Regions from separate parts of the Winogradskyella rapida genome, predicted to be linked through region 2. Evidence: riboswitches for the same ligand, from Rfam matches in the RefSeq annotation. Region 2 holds a riboswitch; each other region holds the start of a gene.
The links. A riboswitch is a leader RNA that binds a small molecule or an ion and turns the genes downstream of it on or off. The one in region 2 is predicted to bind S-adenosylmethionine.
Positions count from the first base shown of each region.

Region 1 (8,027 bases), on a different contig from region 2:
CTGTGGCCCGTTATCTATGGCATCTACCACGTGTGCATCCCAGACTTTATCAAATAGTGTTTTTCCCATAAATTAAGCTGAAATTATTTGTTGATAGACATTACTTGTCTCGATAATTTGATGTATATCATTATCATTGATTTCTTTTTTACGATCGGCAAAGCTTAAGAAATTAGAATAAACATCATCTAATTGCAACTTCGTAAGCTCATACCCTACATTCTTTGCTCTATACGCCAAGGCCGCTCTACCGCTTCGTGCTGTAAGCACAATAGCAGACTCTGTAACCCCAACATCCGCTGGATTTATAATTTCATAGGTCTCCCTATTTTTAATAACACCATCTTGATGAATTCCAGAACTATGAGCAAAAGCGTTAGCTCCTACAATAGCTTTATTTGGTTGGGTATAAATTCCCATACTCTCACTCACCAATTGGCTCGTCCCATAAAGCATAGAGGTATTAATATTAGTCTCTAAATTAAGGTATGGATGTTGCTTAAGCACCATTACCACTTCTTCTAAAGCGGTATTTCCTGCACGCTCACCAATACCATTGATGGTACATTCTATCTGACGCGCGCCACTAATGACACCTTCAATAGAATTTGCTGTCGCCAAACCTAAATCGTTATGGCAGTGGCAAGATAATATGGCTTTTTCAATTCCCTTTACATTTTCCTTAAGGTATTTTATTTTAGCACCATACTCACTTGGCAAACAGTAGCCTGTAGTATCAGGAATATTTAACACGGTAGCTCCGGCTTTAATTGCCGCTTCACAAACGCGAGCAAGATACTCATTGTCGGTCCTCCCAGCATCTTCAGCATAAAATTCAACATCCTCAACAAAAGACTTTGCATATTGCACGGCTTTAAAAGCACGCTCAATAATCGCCTCTTTATTCGACTTAAATTTATGTTTTATATGTGAATCTGAGGTTCCAATCCCAGTATGAATTCTTGCAGTCTTTGCCTTTCTTAAAGATTCAGCAGCCACTTTTATATCGTTCTCAACAGCACGTGTTAATCCACAAACGGTAGCATTTTTTACAATCTTAGAAATGGCTTCTACAGACTTAAAATCTCCAGGACTAGATACAGGGAATCCAGCCTCAATGACATCTACTCCCAATAGATCTAATCGCTCTGCAATTATAACCTTTTGTTCTGAATTAAGCTTACAACCAGGGACTTGTTCCCCATCTCGCAAGGTAGTATCGAATATTTGAATACGGTTATTAGACATTTATCAAAATATATTTATAGTATTGTCTTACGAATATATAGATTGAATTTGCCTTTAAATACCGATCTTAGTGTAACTTTACGATGTTCAGTTTAAAAAAAATATCATAAATAGCTGATTTACAGTATTATAAACCATTTTACAATTGATAACTAAAGACCAAAAAGATAATTTATTCTCATTAGTTAAGTCCTTAACTAAATCTGAAAAGCGTCAGTTTAAACTGTATGTGGGTCGTCTTGGAGTGAATTCAGACTCCAAATTTTTAAATTTATTTAATTTCTTAGACAAAGCGAAGGCTTATAATGAAAGTGCCATTTTAAAGAGTGGCATTGTAAAAAAACAGCAACTCGCCAATGTAAAATCGCATTTATATAAGCAAATCCTAATCAGCTTAAAACTGAGCCCTTCGCATCAAAATGTAAGATTACAGATTAGAGAACAACTCGATTTTGCTTCTATTTTATACCATAAAGGCCTTTACAAGCAAAGCCTTAAAATTTTAGATAAAGCGAAAGAGTTGGCCATCGTTAATGAGGAAAAAAATTCGGCTTTTGAAATTGTAGAGCTTGAAAAAGTTATCGAATCCCAATACATTACTAGAAGTATCAGCACACGCGCCGATGAACTCGCCGTACAAGCTAAAGAACTGAGCACCCTTAATGTTATTGCCAGCAAACTCTCTAACTTATCGCTTCAACTGTATAGCAATATTCTTAAAACAGGCTATGTAAAAAACGAAGATGAAGCTACTATGGTAATCAATTACTTTAACAAGCAGCTCCCTAAAGTTAATGTTGAAGATTTAGGCTTTCGTGAAAAACTATGGCTCTATAAGGCCAATTTGTGGCAAAGTTTTTTACTTCAAGATTTTCTGAATTGTTTTAAATACGCTTTAAAATGGGTGGATTTATTTTATCAGAATCCTAGCATGATTAACCTTAACCCGGTATTTTTCTTAAAAGGAAATAACTACCTCCTTGAGGCACTTGTATTCATTGGAAATAAAAATAAATTCTTAGAAAAATTCACCGAATTTGAGACTACAGTGCAGCATCCTAATTTTCCTCAAGATGAAAATGTAGCAAGCTTAGTTTTTCTTTACACTAATTTCCATCGTATTAATAAACATTTTATTGACGGTAGTTTTGAGGAAGGTTTAAGTCTTATCCCAGCCATTGAAAAAGACCTTATTCCTTTTGGCGAAAAAATTGATCAGCACCATAAAATGATCTTTTACTATAAATTTGCCAGTCTTCATTTTGGCGCCGGAAATAATAAAGCCTGTATTAAATATCTGGATAAAATTATTTCGAACAAATCCCTCTCCATGCGCGAGGACCTCTTGTGTTTTTCTAGGGTCTTAAATCTTGTTGCACATTATGAAGCCGGATTAGATTACCACTTAGAAACGCTATTACGAAGCACTTATAAGTTTTTAATTAAGATGAATGACCTCCATGAGGTACAAAAGGAAATGATTAAATTTATTAGAGGCTTGCAAGACATCTACCCTCACGATCTTAAAGATGCCTTTAGAGCGTTACACAAAACATTAAAGACGTTTGAAGACCATCCTTATGAGCGTCGCGCCTTCCTATATCTCGATATTATCTCTTGGCTAGAGAGCAAAATAGAGAATAAACCTGTAGCTGAAATCATTAGAATTAAATATTTAGCAAAAAACAATCTCTTTTAATGAGATTTTCATAAAAACATCACAAATTCTATAATTTATTTGGATTTCTAAATTTTGTGTTGCAATATTTGTATTCACAAAGTTCAAACACTTACTGAAATGTTATCAAGAAAGGTGGAGGGAATGACCCTATGAAGCCTTAGCAACCCTTAGATTTACTAAGAAGGTGCTAAATTCTACTTAATTTTTAAATTCATTAATTTAAAAATTGGATAGATAACTCAAGACTAATTACTCATCTGTAGTTAGCATTTTCTTTATAATATTTTTCTATTAAGTTCGCTTCACCCTTCGATTGCATTCGAAATTTATTTGAAGCTTATTTGGCTTTTGGTTTAATCTTTTATTAACTCAAAAACTTAGAAAAATGAGTACACAAAAATTCGCAACCCAAGCGTTGCACGCAGGACACGACGCTAGTCAAACTTCAGGAACCAGAGCTGTTCCTATTTACCAAACCTCATCGTATGTATTTAAGGATTCTGACGAGGCCGCAGGGCGCTTTAACCTTTCAGTTCCAGGGTACATTTACACCCGTTTAAACAATCCTACCAACGACATTTTAGAGCAGCGTTTAGCCGCTTTAGAAGGCGGTATTGCCGCAGTGGCCACCGCATCAGGAACCTCAGCGATTTCCACAACATTACTCACTTTATTAAGAGCAGGAGATCATATCGTAGCATCGAGTAGTTTATATGGAGGTACCTACAATTTATTAAGCGTAACCTTACCAAGACACGGTATTACGACCACTTTTGTAGACCCTTCAGATCCTGAAGCTTTTAAAGCTGCAACCCAAGAAAATACAAGAGCCTTTTTTGTGGAATCTTTAGGGAATCCTAAATTAGACGTTCTCGATTTAGAGGCCATTTCAACACAAGCCAAAGCCTTTAAAGTTCCGCTTATCGTAGATAATACGGTAGCCACGCCTTACCTATTAAGACCTATTGAGCATGGGGCCAATATTGTTATTCACTCCTTAACCAAATACATTACCGGAAACGGTACCTCATTAGGAGGCGTTATTATTGACGCAGGAACTTTTGATTGGACCAATGGAAAATTCCCAGAATTTACAGAACCTTCTGCCGGCTACCATGGTTTAGTCTATAGTGAAGCTATTGGAGCCGCTGCATTTATTGCAAAAATTAGAGTGGAAGGTCTACGTGATTATGGTGGTGCACTAAGTCCGTTTAATGCGTTTCAAATTATACAAGGTCTTGAAACTTTAGAACTTCGTATTCAGAAACACAGCCAAAATGCCTTAGAACTTGCGCAATGGTTAGAAACACAGCCTGAAGTGACTTGGGTAAATTACCCAGGTTTAAAATCGAGCAAATACAATGACCTAGCCCAAAAATACCTCCCTAAAGGTCAAAGTGGTGTGGTTACTTTTGGCGTAGAAGGCGGTTATGAAGCTGCAAAAACCATTGCAGATACCACTAAGTTATTCTCGTTACTAGCTAATATTGGTGATACGAAATCGTTAATTATTCACCCTGCAAGTACCACACACCAACAACTTGATGATGCGGCACAAAATGCTACGGGAGTAACGAAAGATCTTATTCGTTTATCAGTTGGTATTGAAGCCATTGAAGATTTAAAAGACGATTTGAAAGAAGCCTTTGCCGTTGTAAAGCAGAAGCTTTCGCTTCAAGATTAAGTTTTAGACCCTCATTTTAAATTCTAAGAGTTTTCAAACTGTTAATAAGCTTAAAACACATTCATTATATATGATGATGCTTTAAGAGCTTAACAAAGTTTGAAAACTCTTAATCAAGATTACTTAAGACACTTAGGTTCACCTCTCAGCACAATACAACATGGTACATTTACAACATATTAAAATTTCAAATTTCACAAATGAGTCGCATCAAACGACCTCTCATAATTTGTATTATCAAACTTTTGGGCAACCGTTACACAGCGCACCAATCATCTTGGTGAATCATGCGCTTACTGGTAACTCTAACGTTATTGGTGAACAAGGTTGGTGGAACGAAATTATTGGTGAAAACAAATGTATAAACATAGAAGATTACACCATTATATCGTTTAACATTTTGGGCAATGGTTTTGATAATAACGCGGAGAATCTCATTGAGAATTATAAAGATTACACCGCTAGGGACATCGCCAAACTCTTTGCTTTAGCCTTAGAGGAATTAGATATCACATCCTTATTTGCTGTTATTGGTGGTTCTGTTGGTGGTGGAATTGCTTGGGAATTAGCCGCCTTAAAACCCCGCTTAATTCAGCATCTTATCCCAATTGCTACAGATTGGAAATCTACGGATTGGGTTATTGCCAACTGCCATATTCAAGATGCTATTTTAAACAATTCTTCTCAACCGTTGGTTGATGCTAGAATGCACGCCATGACCTTATACCGTACTCCTGAATCTTTAACGCAAAAATTTGATCGGACTAAAAAGGATCAGGGTTTATTTCACATTGAGTCTTGGCTCAATTACCACGGAACAGCTTTAAACAACCGCTTTCAAGTGGCGGCCTATAAATTAATGAATCAAGTTTTACGAACTATAGACATTACAAGAGATCGGAATGATTTTATAGCTGTAGCTTCTAAGATAGAAAGCGACATCCATATTATCACCATTAACTCTGACCTCTTTTTTAAGGCCGATGAAAACTGGAATACTTATGTAGACCTAAAATGCGCTAAAGACAATGTTCATATTCACGAAATAAAGTCCGTACACGGTCATGATGCCTTCTTAATTGAATTTGATCAAATAGAACGTTTTCTAAGTCCAATATTCGCCTCAGAATTATGCTATTCTAAAAAAAAACATGAACCTCAAGTGGCCTAAATTTCCACTTTTAGATGTACCATTTACAAACCGAACTTTATGTTCGGTTTTTTTATTTTCAGTATAAATCTTACGACTAACTCCTGTGTCCCATTTAATTTTCGTTAATTTTTATATCGAGAGCGTTAATATTATTAGCAATAAAGACAATTATGCTATTTTTAAGCGTATATATTTGACTGTTGACTAATACCGAAGATATCAATCCCCAAATACCAACAAAGCGTAAATTCCGTTGGCTGCGTAGAACCCTTAGGATTCTGCTAGGCTTTTTTGTGTTTCTATTTCTGCTCCTACTTTTTATAAGAAGCCCTTGGGGTCAAGGTCTTATCGTAGAAAAAGCTGTGGATTACGTTTCTAGTAAAACCCAAACTAAAGTCAATCTTGAAAAGCTGTTTATCACTTTTGATGGCGATGTACAGTTAGACGGCCTTTATCTTGAAGATAAAAAAGGAGATACTTTAGTCTATTCTCATTCCGTTGAAGCTAACATTCCATTATGGAAAATGATTAGAGGTGAAGCTGTGGGTGTTGAGTCTTTAGACTGGGAAGGACTACGCGCTAACATATACCGAAAAGACAGTCTTACAGGCTATAATTTTCAATTTTTAATTGATGCTTTTGCTACCACAGACAGCACAGCCACCAAAACGGACACCACCACAGCAACCACAAAGCTTGTTCTAGGACAACTCAATTTTAAATCTATAGATCTTGTTTTTGATGATGCTGTTGCTGGCATTACATCCCGATTTAAGATCGGCAACCTTAAGGCCCAAATGACTACAACCAATCTTGAGGCGATGGTTTTTGAAGCTTCTGATATTGCCTTAAGTGATTCCGATATTAAATTTATTCAGAAACCTATTGTTGAAGATACCACAAGCTCCACTACTCCATTACCTAAATTAGCGATAGAATCTTTACGACTAAATAATGTTGTGGCTTATTATGAATCGCAACCCGACCGTCTCATCGCCGATGTTAATATTAAGGAATTCTCAAGCCAATCTCCAGATTTAAATTTGGCCGACAGTGATTTTAGTCTCGAAGAGATTACCTTAAAAAACTCAGACATAAAGATTACAACGGAAGCTAATTTTGAAGGCTTAGCCCCACAAACCACTTCTAAGAACACTTCTGTTACCACAGAAAATTCCGCTTTTGAGTGGCCCCGAATAAAGTTAAACTTAGGGACTATTGATTTTGAAAATAATACATTTACTTATAATGTCGGAGAAGCACGTCCTTCTAGAGATGTCTTTAATCCAGATGCTATAGCGCTAAGCAATTTTAGCTTAAAAGCGCAAGACCTAATTTTAAAAAACCAACAAGCGGCGCTTCAACTTCAAACGCTTCGTTTTAATGAAGCTTCTGGTTTAAACTTAAAACAATTAGCATTCAACCTTGAACTTACGGACCAAAATTTAGATTTAGACCAGTTAGATTTTCAACTTAATAACAACCGTATTTTAGGCGATACTCATTTACAGTACCTATCACTTTCAAGTTTAATGGCACAACCAGAGCAAACTCAGGTTGACGTCAATTTACCAAATATCCGTTTGTCTTTAGCTGAAATTTTCAAGTTTCAACCGCAACTAGAGAACAATCCTTATATTAAAACCTTAAGCGAACAACCCATAGAAGGTCTTATCATTGCTTCTGGAAATCTAGCCGCGTTGTCTTTAAACCAGGTGCAATTCAACTGGGGGAGCAACACGAAAATTACGGCTTCCGGAGACCTTAAAAACATTACCGATCCTGAAACACTTCAATTTAATATTCCTGAATTTTCTGCTGAGAGTTCTAAAAAGGATATCAGTCAATTTGTAAATGAAGCCGATTTAGGACTGCAGTTTCCTGAAACCTTAAGCTTAACCGGACAGGCCCAAGGGCAGCTTCAAGAGCTTACTGCAAAAGCCAAGTTAAATACCACACAAGGCCTTGCAACCCTTAATGGACATTTTAGAAATTCTGAAGGCATAGCGTACGAAGCCCAAGTAAATATTGATTCATACAAACTAAATGAATTGCTAAACAATCCGCAATTGGGACCCCTTAGCCTTGAGCTCAACTCTAAAGGAAGTGGTACAAACCTTAATGATTTAGATGCACAAATTGAAGCTAAGGTTTCTAAATTTCAGTTTAACAACTATGCTATTTCTAACTTAAATCTTCAAGGCGAATTGGTAAACGGGCAAGGAAATGTAGCCGCCAATTATAAGGATGATAACCTCAAT
Region 1 covers NZ_JBHTKM010000063.1:830,555-838,581, forward strand. Annotated here, with positions in the region: gene leuC (3-isopropylmalate dehydratase large subunit) at 1-69, opposite strand, end outside; gene ACFQ13_RS11030 (2-isopropylmalate synthase) at 73-1,248, opposite strand; gene ACFQ13_RS11035 (hypothetical protein) at 1,397-2,947, shown strand; SAM riboswitch class I at 3,047-3,170, shown strand; gene ACFQ13_RS11040 (O-acetylhomoserine aminocarboxypropyltransferase/cysteine synthase family protein) at 3,315-4,613, shown strand; gene ACFQ13_RS11045 (alpha/beta fold hydrolase) at 4,774-5,784, shown strand; gene ACFQ13_RS11050 (translocation/assembly module TamB domain-containing protein) at 5,967-8,027, shown strand, end outside.
Region 1: it holds a riboswitch for S-adenosylmethionine, as region 2 does, so the genes downstream of both, ACFQ13_RS11040 (O-acetylhomoserine aminocarboxypropyltransferase/cysteine synthase family protein) here and ACFQ13_RS01160 (Na+/H+ antiporter NhaC family protein) in region 2, are expected to answer to the same signal.

Region 2 (8,027 bases):
TGAAGGCTATATAGGAAACGGTATTATGTACCTTTTACTATCTACTATTTTCATTTTCTTATACTTTAAGAACGAAATCATTTTATTAGCTTTTCTTAAACTTAGAAAGCAAGATTTTGTTGGCGCTAAAAAATGGCTTGATAAGATAAAAAATCCTGAAGGCGCCTTAGTAAAAAAGCAACAAGGGTATTTAAATTACCTTAATGGTATTATGGTATCGCAAACCAATATGAACGAAGCTGAAGCTTATTTTAAGAAAGCTATTGATTTAGGCTTATCTATGGATCATGATTTAGCAATGGCGAAATTAAACTTAGCCGGTATTGCATTTTCTAAACGTAGAAAACCTGAAGCTCAAAAATTATTAGCTGAAGCTGAAAAATTAGATAAGCGTGATATGTTAGCGGACCAAATTAAAATGATGAAGCAACAAATGAAAAAAGCTTCAATACCAAAGCACCAATACGGTCAACCTACATCAGCTAGACAAAACCGTAGAAGTAAACGCTAATAGCTTCTTTTACCTTGCTTTTTTCTTGGCTAACAGCGGTTGCATCCCAATTAACGCTATCGTTGTTACAAACAAAATAAGTAAATACCAGGTATTCTGAATAAGGTCTAAATAATCAATTTGACCTTTAGAAAAACTTAAAATCATCAAGACTTGTGCTCCATATGGGAGCACTCCTTGTATTATACAGGCAAAGACATCTAAGATAGAGGCTGTTTTTCTATTGGTTAAGCCGTATTCGTCATTAATTGTTTTTGCAATTGGCCCCGATATAATAATAGAAACGGTATTATTAGCAATAGCCATATTTACAGTACTCACCAAGGCGGCAATACCAAATTGGGCTGACGTTTTATTCTTAATAAGCACTTTGATTTTATTTAAAATATAATCGATTCCTCCATTAATTTCTACCAAAGCAGCTAAACCACCCGTTAAAAGTGATAACAAGAAGATTTCTGTCATATTAGTAAAACCTTCATAGGCAATTCGGGTCGATTCCATAAGGGTAAAGTCGCCATAAAACACGCCTAAAATTCCGGCTGAAATAATACCTAAAAACAGCGTTATAAAAACATTTACACCGAGAACAGATAACAGAATCACCAATAGATAAGGGAGTATTTTTACGACAGAATACACATAAGTAACCTCCTCTAGCGCATTAGATTTTAAATCTAAGCCTTGAAAGGTTAAAATCACTAAAGTGATTAAAGCCGCTGGAAGCGCAATTTTGATATTCTCTTTAAATTTATCACTCATTTTACAATCTAAAGATTGTGTGGCTGCAATTGTAGTGTCTGAGATGACCGAAAGATTATCTCCAAACATAGAACCACCTAATAAGGCACCACAAAGTACAGCGAGAGAAATATCACCTTGACCAGAGAAGCCTACTACAATTGGGGCCAGCGTTACAATAGCGCCCACGGAAGTTCCTGTTGACACCGATAAAAATGCTGCGATCACAAAAACACCTAAATAAATGTATTGTATGGCAATGTAATCTAGGCCTAAATTTACAATAGCATCTACACTGCCCGTAGCTTTTGTCACCGTAGCAAAGGCGCCTGCAAGCAAGTAAATTAAACACATGGTAAGTATCTTATGATCGCCACAACCTTTTAAAAGGGTCTGAATTTTAGACTCTACGGAAGATCTAAACATTAAAAAGGCCACAACAATCCCTACCACAACCGCTATAGGTGCTGGTAAAGCATAAAAATCATCTTTATAGATTCCGACGCCTAGAAAGGTAATAACAAATACGAGTAATGGAATTAATGCGGTAACACTTGGGGAAGCAACTTTTGGATTTTTCATTCGATTATGCCTTAAAAAAAGGAGTGCATAGCAAATCAATAGAAAAATTAGATTAACATTTTTTCCAAAGTATTGGCTTATCGCTTTAGCACCTTGCTCGTTATTGCAGGTTGCTATCTCCTTTTAGAGATTCTTGATAATTTATTTAAGGCGGCAAATATATCTATATAAACACATTTAGCACAAACTTTAACGCTTTATTATTATCTGTAACCTTCTTCTTACAATAAAGGCGCCATTAAACGTGCGGTAGCTTCTACAACTTTAGTCCGCTTAGATCGTTTCTTCCAAGAGGCTAGTTCTAATTTTTCGCAATCCTTAAGATCGGCTTTAAAAAGTGACGTCAGATCATCACTAATGGCCTTATTGTAAATTAAAGCATTCACTTCAAAATTAATATTAAAGCTTCGGTAATCCATATTAGTTGTTCCTATGGTACTAAATACACCATCCACAACCATGGTTTTTGCATGTACAAACCCTTTGGTATAGTGATATACTTCTACACCTGCTTCTAAAAGCATTTCCAAATAAGAATTGGTCGCATATTCTGCAATCCAAGAATCCGATTTTTGAGGAACAATGAGTTTAACTTCAATATTACTTCTGGCAATGACTTGTAGAGCCGTTAAAATTTCAGGATTAGGAATAAAATAAGGGGTCGTGATGTAAACATAATCTTCCGCATTGGTTATGGCAACAAATATGGCTTCCATAATATTAGACCAATCGGTATCGGGTCCGCTTGCCGCAATTTGAAGCGGTACATTAGCTTTACAGTTATGATCAGGGAAATAATTTTTGGAAATCTCTAAGGCATCACCGCTTACAAAGTCCCAAGTGGTAAAAAATAAAATCTGAAGGGGTTTTACCGCCTCCCCTACTAATCGTATATGCGTATCTCGCCAATACCTATCATTATTGGCATTAACGTAGGTGTCTGAAATATTCACCCCACCGACATAGCCAATCTTACCATCAATAACTATAATTTTACGGTGATCGCGATAATTCATTTGCCCTGTGAATTTAGAGAATAGCACAGGCATAAATGGGTGCATTTCTATTCCACACTCTTTGAGTTGGCGTTTCATTTTAGAGCTTATAGAACTTCCTACATCATCTATAACAATTCTTACTTCTACGCCATCCCTTGCTTTATCACACAAGAGATTGAGTAATTCTGTACCAATCTGGTCGTCTTTAATTATAAAATATTCTAAATGAATATGATCTGTAGCGTCTTTTATATCTTTGAAGAGGTGTTGAAATTTATCATCACCATTTTTAATAAGCGTAACTTCATTATTAATGGTGAGCTTAGATTTCTCACTGTTGTAAAGCAGTGGAATTAATTTAGATTTCTGCTCTAACAGTTCATCAACCTCATTAATGGTTTTAGTATCTAGCTCTAACTGATCTTGAATCTTTTTAATTACCGATTGGTTAAGGACATTCTTTCTGCTAAAAATCTTTGTTTTACGATATTCTTGTCCGAAAAGATAATACACAATTAAACCCAAGAAAGGCAACGCTAATAAGCCTATGATATAGCTTAGGGCCTTTGTTGGGTTTAGTTTTTTAAGCAGAATGGTAACCACTGCAGATAATGCAATGGTATAATTAAGTATGATTAATACCTGCCAAATATGATTTTTTAAATAATCCAAGGTTTAAGGATGGGTGTTATAATATCCGGCTTCTGGAATTTCTATCTCATATAATTTACGCGAACTATTATTTAAATGGGGCTCTCTTAACCAAGGGTTATGAAGTTTTAAAATCTTATAGTTGATTCCGAATTTCTTAGAGAATTGCGCAAAATCTTTTACGGCCGTATCTACCTTAACCTTGTACGTTGGGATCTCTTTGTATAAATGCGACTTATTAAAGTTGAAACCGTATTTATCAGGATGTGATAAAATTTCTTTTAGAGCTACAATTCTAAACACATAACGCCCCGTTTCTTCACCCAAAAGTAAATCGTAATAATCATTAACATCTTGAGCTTCTAAACGTCTAGAAACTCCGGCATTTCCGGCGTTATAGGCCGCAGCAGCTTTGGTCCAAGACCCTAAATTAGCTTTTGCTTTCTTTAGGTAATTACAAGCTACCTCTGTTGCCATTTCAATATGGTAACGCTCATCGACATTAGAATTGACTTCTAATCCATTCTCACGTCCTGTAGCAGCCATAATTTGCCACATCCCACTTGCTCCTGCAGGTGATTTCGCTGTTGGTATTAATCCGCTTTCAATAACCGCAAGGTATTTAAAATCGTCTGGCACCCCATTTTTCTTTAAAATAGGTTCTATAATCGGAAAATATTTTTGAGCACGCTTAAACATTAATAAACCATTAGATTGCCAATAGGTATTCACTAATAATTCACGATCCATACGCTCATAAATATCCGGATCTTCAACAGGAACGGCTTCTCCTGCAAAATTTAAGTTTTCTGGCATTTCTAAGGCATAGACATTATAATTGTTAACCACAGGATCTTCATGGCCTAAATTACGATCTGAAGGCGCTTGTGCATTCGGTGATTTTTGCATTGAAAAGATAAAGAGTCCTGAGACACAAATGACGCCTACTAAGGCTAAACTATTTTTTATAATTTTCATAAATTTAATTTTAAGTTATAACGGTTTTGAGTTCTCAAATTGGCTTTCCTCCTTTAAGTGTACCTTATGAGGGGCCTACCGTTTAATAGAATTCTATATTTTGCTTTAACATATAAAGATAAGCAATCTGCATAGAGAAATGCATTTAAGCTTCGATAAGTTTTGGTAAATTTTCGTTAAACCACTTATATTTATTGATGATCATTATATGCGTCCCACCACGCAATACAATACAATCATCTTTACAAGAATAAGGAAAGATCACGTCTTTATCCCCATGGATGTATATCGCATCGGGATGCGGCTCCTCTTGGCCCCAGCAAACCACTTGTTTTATAGACCAATCTAAGTAGGTCTTATCTTTTACGGATAAATACTTTTTATAAAGGTCTACACGCTTTTTAACGGTTTCTCCAAAAGCGTACTTGGCCAGTAAATCTATATTACTCACCAATTGTGTAGGGAGAATTTTATAGGCTTTGGTCACTTTTAGTAATTTAAAGCGTTTAGGCAGCTCGTAATGGGATTTTACACTAGACACCACAAACAGTTTTTTCACTTTGATGTATTTTGTCATTTCTTGAACAAGAATTCCCCCAAAGCTCACTCCGAGCAAGACCACATTATCATGGACTATAAATTGACACATCCGTTTGGCATAGGCTTCTAAAGACTCGCGCTTGTCAGGAATCTGCCATTCTAACCAATGAATTTCATACTGGGCATCTGGTAATTTTATATATTCAAATATCGATGGATTTGCAGCCATACCGGGCATTAAATAAACGTGTGTAAGCTCTGTTTTCATGAGTTATTAAGGTCTCAATATTTGTGTTAAAAATTTCTAAAAACAATCTTATAAATCATTACTCAGCAAGGTTTTAACAGTGCCTTTAATAGGTTTATAGCTCATTTTTGCGTATCTTCGTGATACAAAACTATATAAAATATAGTACCTACTCTTCAACTGCTAATTATAAATTAAACAAATATGACAGAAACTGCTGAACTGATTGATAATGATTTTTTACGTCAATTTGAATTAAACGTTGAAAATGAGATGGCTATCATAGAATATTCACTGCAAGAACGTAAGATATTCTTAACCAAAATGATTATTCCAGACACTATTAGAACAGACGAATTTGAATTAGAATTTATAGATTTAGTGTTCAAGAACATCAAAGAACGAGACATAAGCGTGGTCCCAACAAGTCCAGAAATTGCAAAATTTGTGAGGCGTAACAGAAAATATAAGCGTATGCTACCTGTTGGGATTCGTATTTAATCCACACAATTTTAAGGTCATAAAAAAACCGAAACATTCTATGTTTCGGTTTTTTTTATGAGCGTGTATTTTACCGCTACTTATTTTGTGTAAATCAAGGTAAGATCTTTAGTTTCTAAAGCTTCTGAAAAGTCTTCATTATAAATCGTAATGGCATCTTCAAAAACCACCGTCATGGTGTCACCTTGGATCTCATAATTTCGTCCTGAAATTTGAACCGTATTGGCATTAACTTCATCATAACTGGACGCAAAACTTATAAGGCTTTCTTTATTGCAATCCACTTGAAGACCGTAAGTATCGTCTTCATCATGTTTATAAAATTGCATTAGTACTGAAGCTTCATTACCCGAGTAAACGCTCCCATTTTCTTCAAAAGTTAACGTTTCTAAGCTATTACAATCTATTTCTTCAACCAAATTGGTATTTGCTACCCCGTCTTCATTCACATCAAAAGGAATGGCAATAGTGCGTGTGGTTAATTCCCAAACCCCAATCACTTTAGATTTATCATTGTCTGAGCAGGCGGTTGTGACCCCCACTAAACAAAGTATTAAAAAAGCTTTAAATGTTATTTTCATTGTAAGAATTTACGGAACGGTAAAGATAAAACGAAATAGTTTATTAATTAAAATTTTAAGAAAAAAAGATTATTGTTCAATTAGTTAGGTACTAAATCCGCTAAAAAATCAAACCTTACCAATCCATCATCATCAATTTCTGTTAATCTCACCTCATGTAGTGTATTGACCAATTCTGGGTTCCATGGTGCTTTTACTTTGACATAATTTTCAGTAAATCCGTGGATATATCCTTCTTTGTTTTCTCCTTCAAATAAAACGGTACGATCGGTATTTAATTGCTTTTCGTAAAACGCCCGACGTTTTTTAGCCGATAAGCCACGTAACATTTTACTGCGCTTTGCTCTCACATTTTTAGGCACTACACCTTCCATGGCAGCAGCTTCCGTATTATCGCGTTCAGAATACATAAACACATGTAAATACGAAATATCCAGTTCATTTAAGAAATTATAAGTCTCTAAAAAAATCTCGTTAGTCTCTCCTGGAAATCCTACAATAACATCAACTCCGATACATGCGCTAGGCATCACTTCTTTTATTTTAGACACCCGATCTACATAAAGCTCCTTCATGTAGCGACGTTTCATCTTTTTAAGAATAACGTTACTCCCACTCTGTAAAGGCACATGAAAGTGCGGCACAAAAGCTCTTGATTTTGAGACCAAATCAATGGTTTCATTCTTAAGCAAATTAGGTTCAATAGACGAAATTCTTAATCGCTCTATCCCTTCTACTTTATCGAGTTCAGTCACTAAATCTAAAAAGGTATGCTCGTGTTTTTTAATTCCAAATTCACCTTTTCCGTAATCCCCAATATTAACTCCTGTAAGCACAATTTCTTTAATGCCTTGTGCAGAAATTTCTTTGGCGTTAGTTAAGACATTACTCATGGTATCACTACGAGAAATCCCTCTTGCCAATGGAATGGTACAGTAAGTACACTTATAATCGCATCCATCTTGAACCTTTAAAAAGGCTCTTGTTCTATCGCCAATAGAGTAACTTCCTACATAAAAATCGGCATCCTCAATTTCACAAGAGTGCACCTCACCAAAATCATTTTTAGTTAAATCGTTAAGGTAATCCGTGATTTTAAATTTTTCGGTGGCACCAAGAACCAAATCTACACCATCTACATCCGCCAATTCTTCTGGTTTCAGCTGTGCATAACAACCAATAGCTGCCACAAAAGCGTCAGGATTGACTTTCTGCGCTTGCTTTACAATAGATTTAAATCGCTTATCTGCATTCTCAGTTACCGAACAGGTATTTATAACATAAATATCTGCCGACTCTTTAAAATCGACACGGTTAAAGCCCTCTGACTTAAAGCTTCTCGCTATGGTAGAGGTTTCCGAAAAATTAAGTTTACAACCTAGTGTGTAAAATGCGACTTTTTTTGTTGGATTCATTCTTGTATTTTTACCAAGTTGGCAAATTTACAACATATAAGTTATATGCTAAAATTCACATCCTCCTTATTCTACCGACTTCTCTATAGTTTTTTACTTGTAGGCTTATGCGCTTGTTCTTCTGAACAAAAAACAAATACAGAAGCGCAAGTTTTTCGGTACAATGAACATAAAAACATAGGCTCTTTAGACCCTGCTTTTTCTAAGGATCTCGCTGATATTTGGGCCAGCAATCAACTTTTTAACGGGTTGGTAGAAATGGATAACCAACTCCATGTACAG
Region 2 covers NZ_JBHTKM010000001.1:249,766-257,792, forward strand. Annotated here, with positions in the region: gene ACFQ13_RS01155 (DUF2892 domain-containing protein) at 1-511, shown strand, start outside; gene ACFQ13_RS01160 (Na+/H+ antiporter NhaC family protein) at 521-1,834, opposite strand; SAM-I-IV-variant riboswitch at 1,883-1,979, opposite strand; gene cls (cardiolipin synthase) at 2,056-3,504, opposite strand; gene ACFQ13_RS01170 (lytic transglycosylase domain-containing protein) at 3,508-4,461, opposite strand; gene ACFQ13_RS01175 (alpha/beta hydrolase) at 4,607-5,269, opposite strand; gene ACFQ13_RS01180 (N-acetyltransferase) at 5,453-5,749, shown strand; gene ACFQ13_RS01185 (hypothetical protein) at 5,830-6,330, opposite strand; gene mtaB (tRNA (N(6)-L-threonylcarbamoyladenosine(37)-C(2))-methylthiotransferase MtaB) at 6,411-7,745, opposite strand; gene ACFQ13_RS01195 (ABC transporter substrate-binding protein) at 7,791-8,027, shown strand, end outside.

Region 3 (8,027 bases), on a different contig from region 2:
AGAGTTTATTTATAAAAATTGAGCTCACTGTATTGTATTTACAGTAAATAAATGCTCTTGTTGCCATATTTAAAAACAAGTTGTCTGTAAACTTATCTGGTTCATAGTCAATCCATTTTAAATGCCCATTTACTCTTATGAAGTTATCTGGTTTTATATCTTGAAATATTAGTCTTCTTTGCCAACATTCTACTAAAAAGTCTTGAATTTCATCATATTCAAAAGCTTTACACGGTTCACTTTTCTCGTAAGGGTAAACCAATATTAATGTGTTTTCATCTAACTCTATGAAGTTTAAAATAGGGTAGAAGAAGCTAGAATTATCAAATAAATGTAATTTAGATTTAAAAGCATTGAGCATGTGTCTTTTATAACTCAAACCTTCAATGTTATCTAATAAAAAGACTTTGTACACCAATTGGTTATTGTGAAAAACAACTGAAGTCATGCCCTCTCCAAGAAGATGATACTCTTGTTCAGAATGATTTTTTAATATGTTATGAGCTGTAATTTGTCTTGATGTCATTCTTTTATCTGATTTATAAAATATTGATATAAATCTTCTCTACTTTTATAATAACTATTATTTGTTAGGTTGTCTTCCGTTACATTACCTTCTAATGAATAGACACAATAAATAAAATCTTCAGCAACTTTAATGTTAAGGTCTTTCTTTTTTAGAAGTAGCATTGTAGTAAGCCAATGGTCTTCTGCACTTTTTTTTGAAGGATATTTTATAGAAACAGTAGGTTTAAAAAACGTGTTACATGATGGAAGCTCTGCTTTAGAGATACCAATGCTCATGTTATATAGTCTAGACTTTAAATAGTTGTTATCAAGTAATTCTTTATTTGCAACATTGGCGTTTTCAAGAATAATATTGTTTTTTTCTTGCTTATTACCGGCTAGTAAAGCATCAAAATTTGAGCTATCAAACTCTTTCTCTATTGTAGATAAAACCAAGTCGTTATACAAATAATCATCACAATCTAAACGACCAATTAAAACACAATTAGGAAAATGGTCTCTAGTGTAATTTAACAGATGATTTCTTGTTAGATAAGATAATCCAAAGTCTACATTTAAGACTTTGATGTTACTGTGTTTTGAGTAGTTTTCTAAAATTGTAGAGGAGCTGTCTGTAGAGTTGTCATTTGCTATTAATAGAACTACTTCACGTTTAACATGAGTCTGAATGAGTACAGATTCAATAGCTCTTTCAAGTGTTTTTTCACCATTTTTAAGTGGCATATTTATAATTATCTGTTCTTTCATTAGGCTTTAGAATATTCATAATTAAAATATTTATTAGCTCTTATTAAAGAGTTCTGAAAATCGAATTCTGAAAATTGATTCTTGTATTTGGCATAAAACAAATCCAGCCCTTTTTGTTTTAAAGGAAGGTTGTTGTTTACTTTTTTCTTGTTGTGATTGTAATGTAAAACACCAACTTCTTTAATAACAGAAATAGTGTCTAAGGATTTTATATTTTCTAAGAATCGTATCATTAAATCCCTGTCAGTGGTATTCGGTAGTGATTCATCAAAACCATTAATAACTATTAAGCATTTTGTTTTAAAAAACATATTACTTCCTTGTACTCCAGGATTACCAAGAAAGAAATTTAGAGGCGTAAGTTTTTTGAGACTTAAAGGAAAACTAATAATGGTGTTATCTTGATTACGCCATTCTAAGCTCTGAAAAACGGCTAACGTGTCATCTTTAATTTCTGATAAACATGCAGACAAATGATTTGGTAAGTATTCATCATCATCATCTAAAATGGAGATAAAACCATCTTTATTTAAAGTATAAGTATGCTTAATTCCTGTATTCCATGCTCCAGTTCCAGAGTTAAATTTAACACCTTTATTTCTTATTATATCTGTAGAAAAATAATGGGTAGAAAGATTAAGTTTTCTTCTTAAATTATTAATTTTAGTTTTTATAATAAAAAATTCTTCTTCGTTTTCATTATCATCTACAATAAGTATATTAATTAATTCAGGATTTACGTTTTCCTGTTTATAAACAGAATATAAGCTTCTTTTTATAAGCCAATTAGTGCGTTTCATTGATGTTGCAATCAGAATTGTAGTTTGTGGCATCTCAATAGTTGTTACATTTCAAGTCTATCTTTAATATATATATTAAACAAGTAGTTAATTTCGAAGCATTAAACTTTCGGTTAAGTATAAATTTTGACACGGGCCAAAACGATTGAGTTTAATATTATTATACTTGTTTTTTTTATATGCATTGTTAGCACCAGGATTATTTAATTTTCAATAGTCTCTTCCACCAAAGAACCTTATTTCTGGTAGGTTCTTCTGTTTTTTTATCTTGTGTTTGTAATGTGTGAGGAACGAAATTAACATTGTTATTATCTGTTATCTCACTATGAGTTTCTAATTTAGCCATCTTAGCACTAATTATTTTTCCTTTTTCAGCTCGTATTGTAAATATTGCCTTTTCTCCTTTTTGATTAAATAACATTGCGTATTGATTACTATTATTATCAGTAACCAAATCATATTCGACTTGAATTTTATTATTTTTAAGAGTTCTTAACTTTCCAGAAAAATACTCAATGTATTCCTCTCTTGAGGATAAGGTGTCAAATACCCAATCTGAAAAATAATTAAAGTTTTCGTCTATGTAAGGCTCAATAATACTTGCATCTCGTGACTTCCAAGCTTTTTTGAACAATAGTAATAAGTCGTTGTGAGTTAGGTTTTTATCGTAAACTCTATTTGTGTTTTCTACATCTAAGGATTTGAATTTTAAATTTACGATATATGGATTAACTCCATCTTTTGAGCCATTTTCACCTATTTTAACTTTTTTCCAACCCCCTTTATTAAACTCCCAGAAAGTAATGACTGCTAGTCTACTGTAATAATTATTATTTGTGTAACATTTAGCAACTCTTTTTAACTTTTCAAAATCTATTTCATCACTATTGTCAACTCTTACATAAACAGCAATATTCTTATGTGATTTAATTATAAAATTTGGATTGTTATTAATGTGATAATTTAAATCCGATAAATAGGTATTAGTTTCTAAATATTCATTTCCTATTATGTTTATTGCAAATTTTGTGAGTTCTTCTAAACTAAACAATTCACCATTGAAAAGACCGTTGCCTCGGTAACCGAATAATTTGCATCTTCCAAATTCATCACGAATGATTTTCCCTCCGATTGAGTTTTGAAATTCTTCAGATTTTTTTAGTATATCAAATGTTGAATTGGGAGGTGAGCCTACATAGATCTTCTCACCTGTCTTATTATGGATAAATGTTGCAACACCGTTTTCTTCTGTAATTTTCTCAAGTTCATCTTCTGGATTTTGTATATAATTTGATTCGTAAATAGCTGTATCAGGAGTCCAACCGAATGGGACACACAAACCTTCAAAATTAAAAAATGAGTTTTCTTGGTTGTTGTTTTGTCTGAAGACTAAATAATTATCTGGATTGCCTGCAAAAAAATATTTCTTCCAACCAATAGAAAAATTCTCGTTAGATTTTGTAAATTCTTTGAAATTTATAAAATGTTTTTTTCTCTCAAATTCAAACCAGTTACATTTTGTTGTTGGTCCTGTTAACATATTTACCAAGATGATATCCTGGGCAAAGCCTAATTTGTCTTGATAAGTAAGTCCAACTTCATTTTCTAAAAAGCTAATGTATTGATAAGCATTTTGAGAATCCATAAAGCCAATTCTATAAATCAAGCCATCACTACAAAACGCGTTAGTAGTAATTGTTTCTAAAAACAACTTTCGCTTTTCAGGTTTTGTTATAAACGCTTCATCGTTAACAACTACATTAAAAGCTTCTATTAATACTGCCATTCTTGTTTGTTTATATTGGTGCTAAGTGCTAACGTGTTTGTGTATGACTTCGTTGCGAGATTTAAGTGCTAAATTAAGCTAATAAATCACAGATAGAAAGTCTGCTAGGACTTTCGCAAGTAAACCCGAACTAGCCATGAATTATACACGATCTTGTACGATGTGTTTTATTAATTAAATTTTCTTTTTTCTATTTCATTTTTAACAGCAATAATCATTGAAGGATTATATTTATGTCTTTCTTTAAAATAAATCGATAATAATTCTTCATTTGATTTTTTTGATGCTAAATCAGACCATTCTTTACTACCTTGTAATGCGATATTTTTTTGATTTTTTTTGTCTTCCTCAATTATTCTGTTTATTTCATTAAGTTTCAAGTTTCTTTTATTTTCTGAAATTTTATTTTCAGAAAATGTTGATTCAATATCTAATTTTAGGTTATAGTTCTTAAAATTTTGTTTGGATAGAATTTCTTGATGCTTACAAATAGCACAGATTATATTATACTCATTTCCAGTAGGTATAATTGGAATAAAAAATAGAGTAAGATATTTTTCCACACTTAATAATTCCCAGTTGGTATTATTCAAACATTTTGGGCACTCAAATTTGTCAACTGTACCTAATATTCTAGGTGTATTTTTGAATCCTACTATTATCATTTTTTATTTTTATTATTGGTTTGAAATCGTTTCTTAAATAGTGTATAACAATAACACATAACCTATTGCTTCTAATTTATTTTTAAATGTAATGCTTTTAGTTGAATAATCCTCTGGATTTTTGTTTTACAAAATGCGTAAAAGAAGTCGTGTCATTTTTGGACGGTTCTACACCTTAATTTGTTAGTGAAATAACGAGCTGCTTCCAAATGTTGGTTCATTCTATTTAAAGACTTAACCAATGACTCACCTTTGTTGTTCTAACGAAATACATGAGATGCTATGGGATAAAAAAACACTATTTACTTTGTAGACATCATGGAGTACCCCCGGAACCGTAGTGGTATTGGAGGAATTTCCTCAGTACAAAACGTTGCTTTAGGACGTATCGTTAGGGCTGTAATTTATAGATTTTTCAAGGATGAAAAGCGTCCGTATAATGAATCAAAGCATCTCTAATTGATGGTGATAAAATAGTCTAGAAAATGAAGCTTTACAATGGGTCTTATAGTCCTAATTGGATGTTATTATCGATGTCATGGCTAGCCTCTAACATAACCGTTTGATCTTTAAATACAATTACAATTCTATTTTGATTGAGTTCCTTCATCAGTTGTTCAGCAATAAAAAGAACCCCTTTTTTTAATAGTTGATGTTCTATTTGGAATTTAGGGTAATTAATAAAGCTCAACGTTACCGACGGTTCGTCTTGCCCTAGAAAGACGATATCACATAAAGTGAGCTTAACACTTAATAAAATTCGCTCTGTATCTCTTAACTTTTGCTGAGCGCGTACCAATTTATGCTTAAGGTCATTTAATGTCCAAGCATCATTAGAATAGCCTTTATTTAGACCAATTGTAATTTCTGCAGTAAAACTGGGAACAGTAACTTGATTTATTTCCATGTTATGGGGTTTTTAGGTTGTGTGTCTCTAAGGCTCTCAAAGCCTTAAAGACAAAAGGTGTTGATGTAATTAAAATTTAACTACTGGTTGTTCCGTAGATTGGTCTTTGGTCCAACTTTTTAAGGCACTAATATGAAATTTAAGCATCATTAAATTACGATTTTCGGTCACTGCAGCATAGCGCTCGCCTATATGTTTCACTTTAGTACTATCGCTATGCTTTGCGAGTTCTATAGTGATACTCTCCGTTATTTTTTTATCTATTTCCCTTTCAATCTCTGGAATAGATTTATTGGTGGTTTGAATGCCTAGATTATTTAAATAAGATACTACCGTTTTAAAGTCCGATTCTTTTGTTAGAACAACCGTTTTGGTGATAATCAGTTTTTGGGATTTTAATGCTTCTAATCTTTTCGCTTTTTTACCCTGTCTCAATTTTAGAAATTGACATAATTTTTTTAACATCATAGTTGTATTTTAATGACATCAAGTAAAAAATGGAAGTTGCACTTTAGTTTGACGCTGTGTCCTCATCTTTTGACCACCGTGGACTCTCGTCTCGGTTGGTATCTTATAAATAAGATTCTTGATGTTTGAATTATTTATGTAAAGGTAGTAAAATCTTTAATTTTTAATGAATTAGTCTTGGGTTTTTGAAAAAAAAATGAAATCCTTGTGAGCTGTCTTTCATTTTCCGGCGTTCTAAAATGAGCTGATCTATAGTAGACCATAGCGGGTTCATTCAACAAATAGCATTTTACAAGTCTATTAAGCTGCTATTTATCTTAAACAAGCTTACTTGTCCGTAGGGTTTACAAATAGGTTTTAGAGACTTTTAACTTTAAGGCGTCTTCAGAAGCCGCCAAAATAAAGATCTTGTAAGTCTTCCATGTCATACATGTTGTCTTTCCGTTCTGTATGGGTATGGAGGTAAAAGAAAAGGTTTTCTGGGAATCCTTGTCAGCGAGTGACAGCGTATAGGTGTTAAACGACCCTTCCTCTTGACCATTAATAGCAATTGAGCTTTCACCCACACAGGTCTCGTAGGTCATTTTAAGGTTTTCTATAACTGCGGTTTGCCCTAAATCTATAAACATGCTGTTTTCAAAGTCTAATGTTTCAACAACCAACTGCACGTCCTGCTTGTCCACTTTCAAAGAAAACGAATAGTTGAGATAGGCTTTTGGGTAGTTCGTTTTTATAGCATCTGCAGACGTCTCATAATACCATAGAAACGTCGTGTACGTGTTGTCGTTTTTTACAATATTTAATTGAAGTTGGATCTGTGGCGAATTCTGATCTATGGGTTCGGATTGTATAAAGAGATGGGCGGGGTCTAGAGTTAAATCTTTAAATGATGTCCTAGGATTCTTTCCGGTTTTTAAGGGGATAATTCTCATGTCTTTTTCAGATTGTGCATAGCTATTAATTTGAAGGCATAAGCATAAGACAATCCATAAATTCCTATTAAAAAGCATCATGAGAAATTTGTTTTCGTGTTAAAAAAGTTGATCAAATTTAAATAGCCTTATATAATACAGCATAGCCATGATGGCCAATACATGAATTCCAAAGCCTATGCTATTTATGATTTTTACATAGGTTTTATCCTCAAAACCTTTAATGGAGTACAGCGCAAAGCTTAAAATACAAGCTTCAAAACAGATTAACAATCCTTCGTAAATGGCAATATTATAAAGGTTGTTATTCCAACTCGTAATGGCCCAAAAAACAAAGCTAAGGACTACAAAAATAGCATTTACATAGGCTAGTGTCAGAGTTGTTTTTCGCCTTTTGTACCCTAGGATAAGGCCTACGAAATGGCCACATAAAACGATAATCAACAGGAGACTTAGGAGGCTATCAGTCATAACGATTTAGAGTTAGGATTTAAGGTGATGTGATATAATTTTTGAACCTCTTTTACAATAATCGTGTCTTTACTTTCATACAAAATATGAACGCCATTACCGTTGTTTGCATTTTTTGCTTTAAACCTTGTGGTCTTATCATGTAATGAAAGTTCAACGTAATTATAGCCATAAGGTGTATAACCGCCTACGTAGTGATTACCAGAAAATGAATTCCCTAAAACAACCTTACCAAAGGATTTTGGACTTTTCTCTAAATGCCATATCGGTTTTAGTGCCTTAAGCTGTGTTTGTTCTAAAAATGCTTTAAATGCATCACTGTGATCGTATGACGTGCAGAGCGCCACTGTTTTGTTTTTGTATTTTAAAACACTGACTTCAGGGGTTAATGGAAAAATTGAAACCAAATTTGTGTGTAATGCTTTAAGGCTTTCGGTTAGGTTTTTTTCTTCTTTTTTATAAATAACAGCCGTTAAACTATCTATATGTGCTTTCGTTTTATGTGTATAAACGGATTGTAATGAGTCTTTTATGTTAGCCCGTCCTCTAATTTTTAGGATTAAGGGTTTTACAAGTTCTTTTTTGAAATCGTTTTGCATAGACCTCTGGTAGACTTCATTTAATTCGGGTTGGTCGTGAGGCTTTATGGTGTAAAGCGTTCCGTCGTTACTCATATAACTAGGCGTATAGCCTGAAGGTTTATGGAGTTGTTTTATGACATTG
Region 3 covers NZ_JBHTKM010000063.1:510,729-518,755, reverse strand. Annotated here, with positions in the region: gene ACFQ13_RS09715 (glycosyltransferase) at 1-526, opposite strand, end outside; gene ACFQ13_RS09710 (glycosyltransferase family 2 protein) at 523-1,275, opposite strand; gene ACFQ13_RS09705 (glycosyltransferase) at 1,275-2,108, opposite strand; gene ACFQ13_RS09700 (hypothetical protein) at 2,275-3,861, opposite strand; gene ACFQ13_RS09695 (zinc-ribbon domain-containing protein) at 4,032-4,526, opposite strand; gene ACFQ13_RS09690 (hypothetical protein) at 5,032-5,433, opposite strand; gene ACFQ13_RS09685 (hypothetical protein) at 5,503-5,901, opposite strand; SAM-I-IV-variant riboswitch at 5,936-6,031, opposite strand; gene ACFQ13_RS09680 (hypothetical protein) at 6,246-6,914, opposite strand; gene ACFQ13_RS09675 (hypothetical protein) at 6,933-7,304, opposite strand; gene ACFQ13_RS09670 (hypothetical protein) at 7,301-8,027, opposite strand, start outside.
Region 3: it holds a riboswitch for S-adenosylmethionine, as region 2 does, so the genes downstream of both, ACFQ13_RS09685 (hypothetical protein) here and ACFQ13_RS01160 (Na+/H+ antiporter NhaC family protein) in region 2, are expected to answer to the same signal.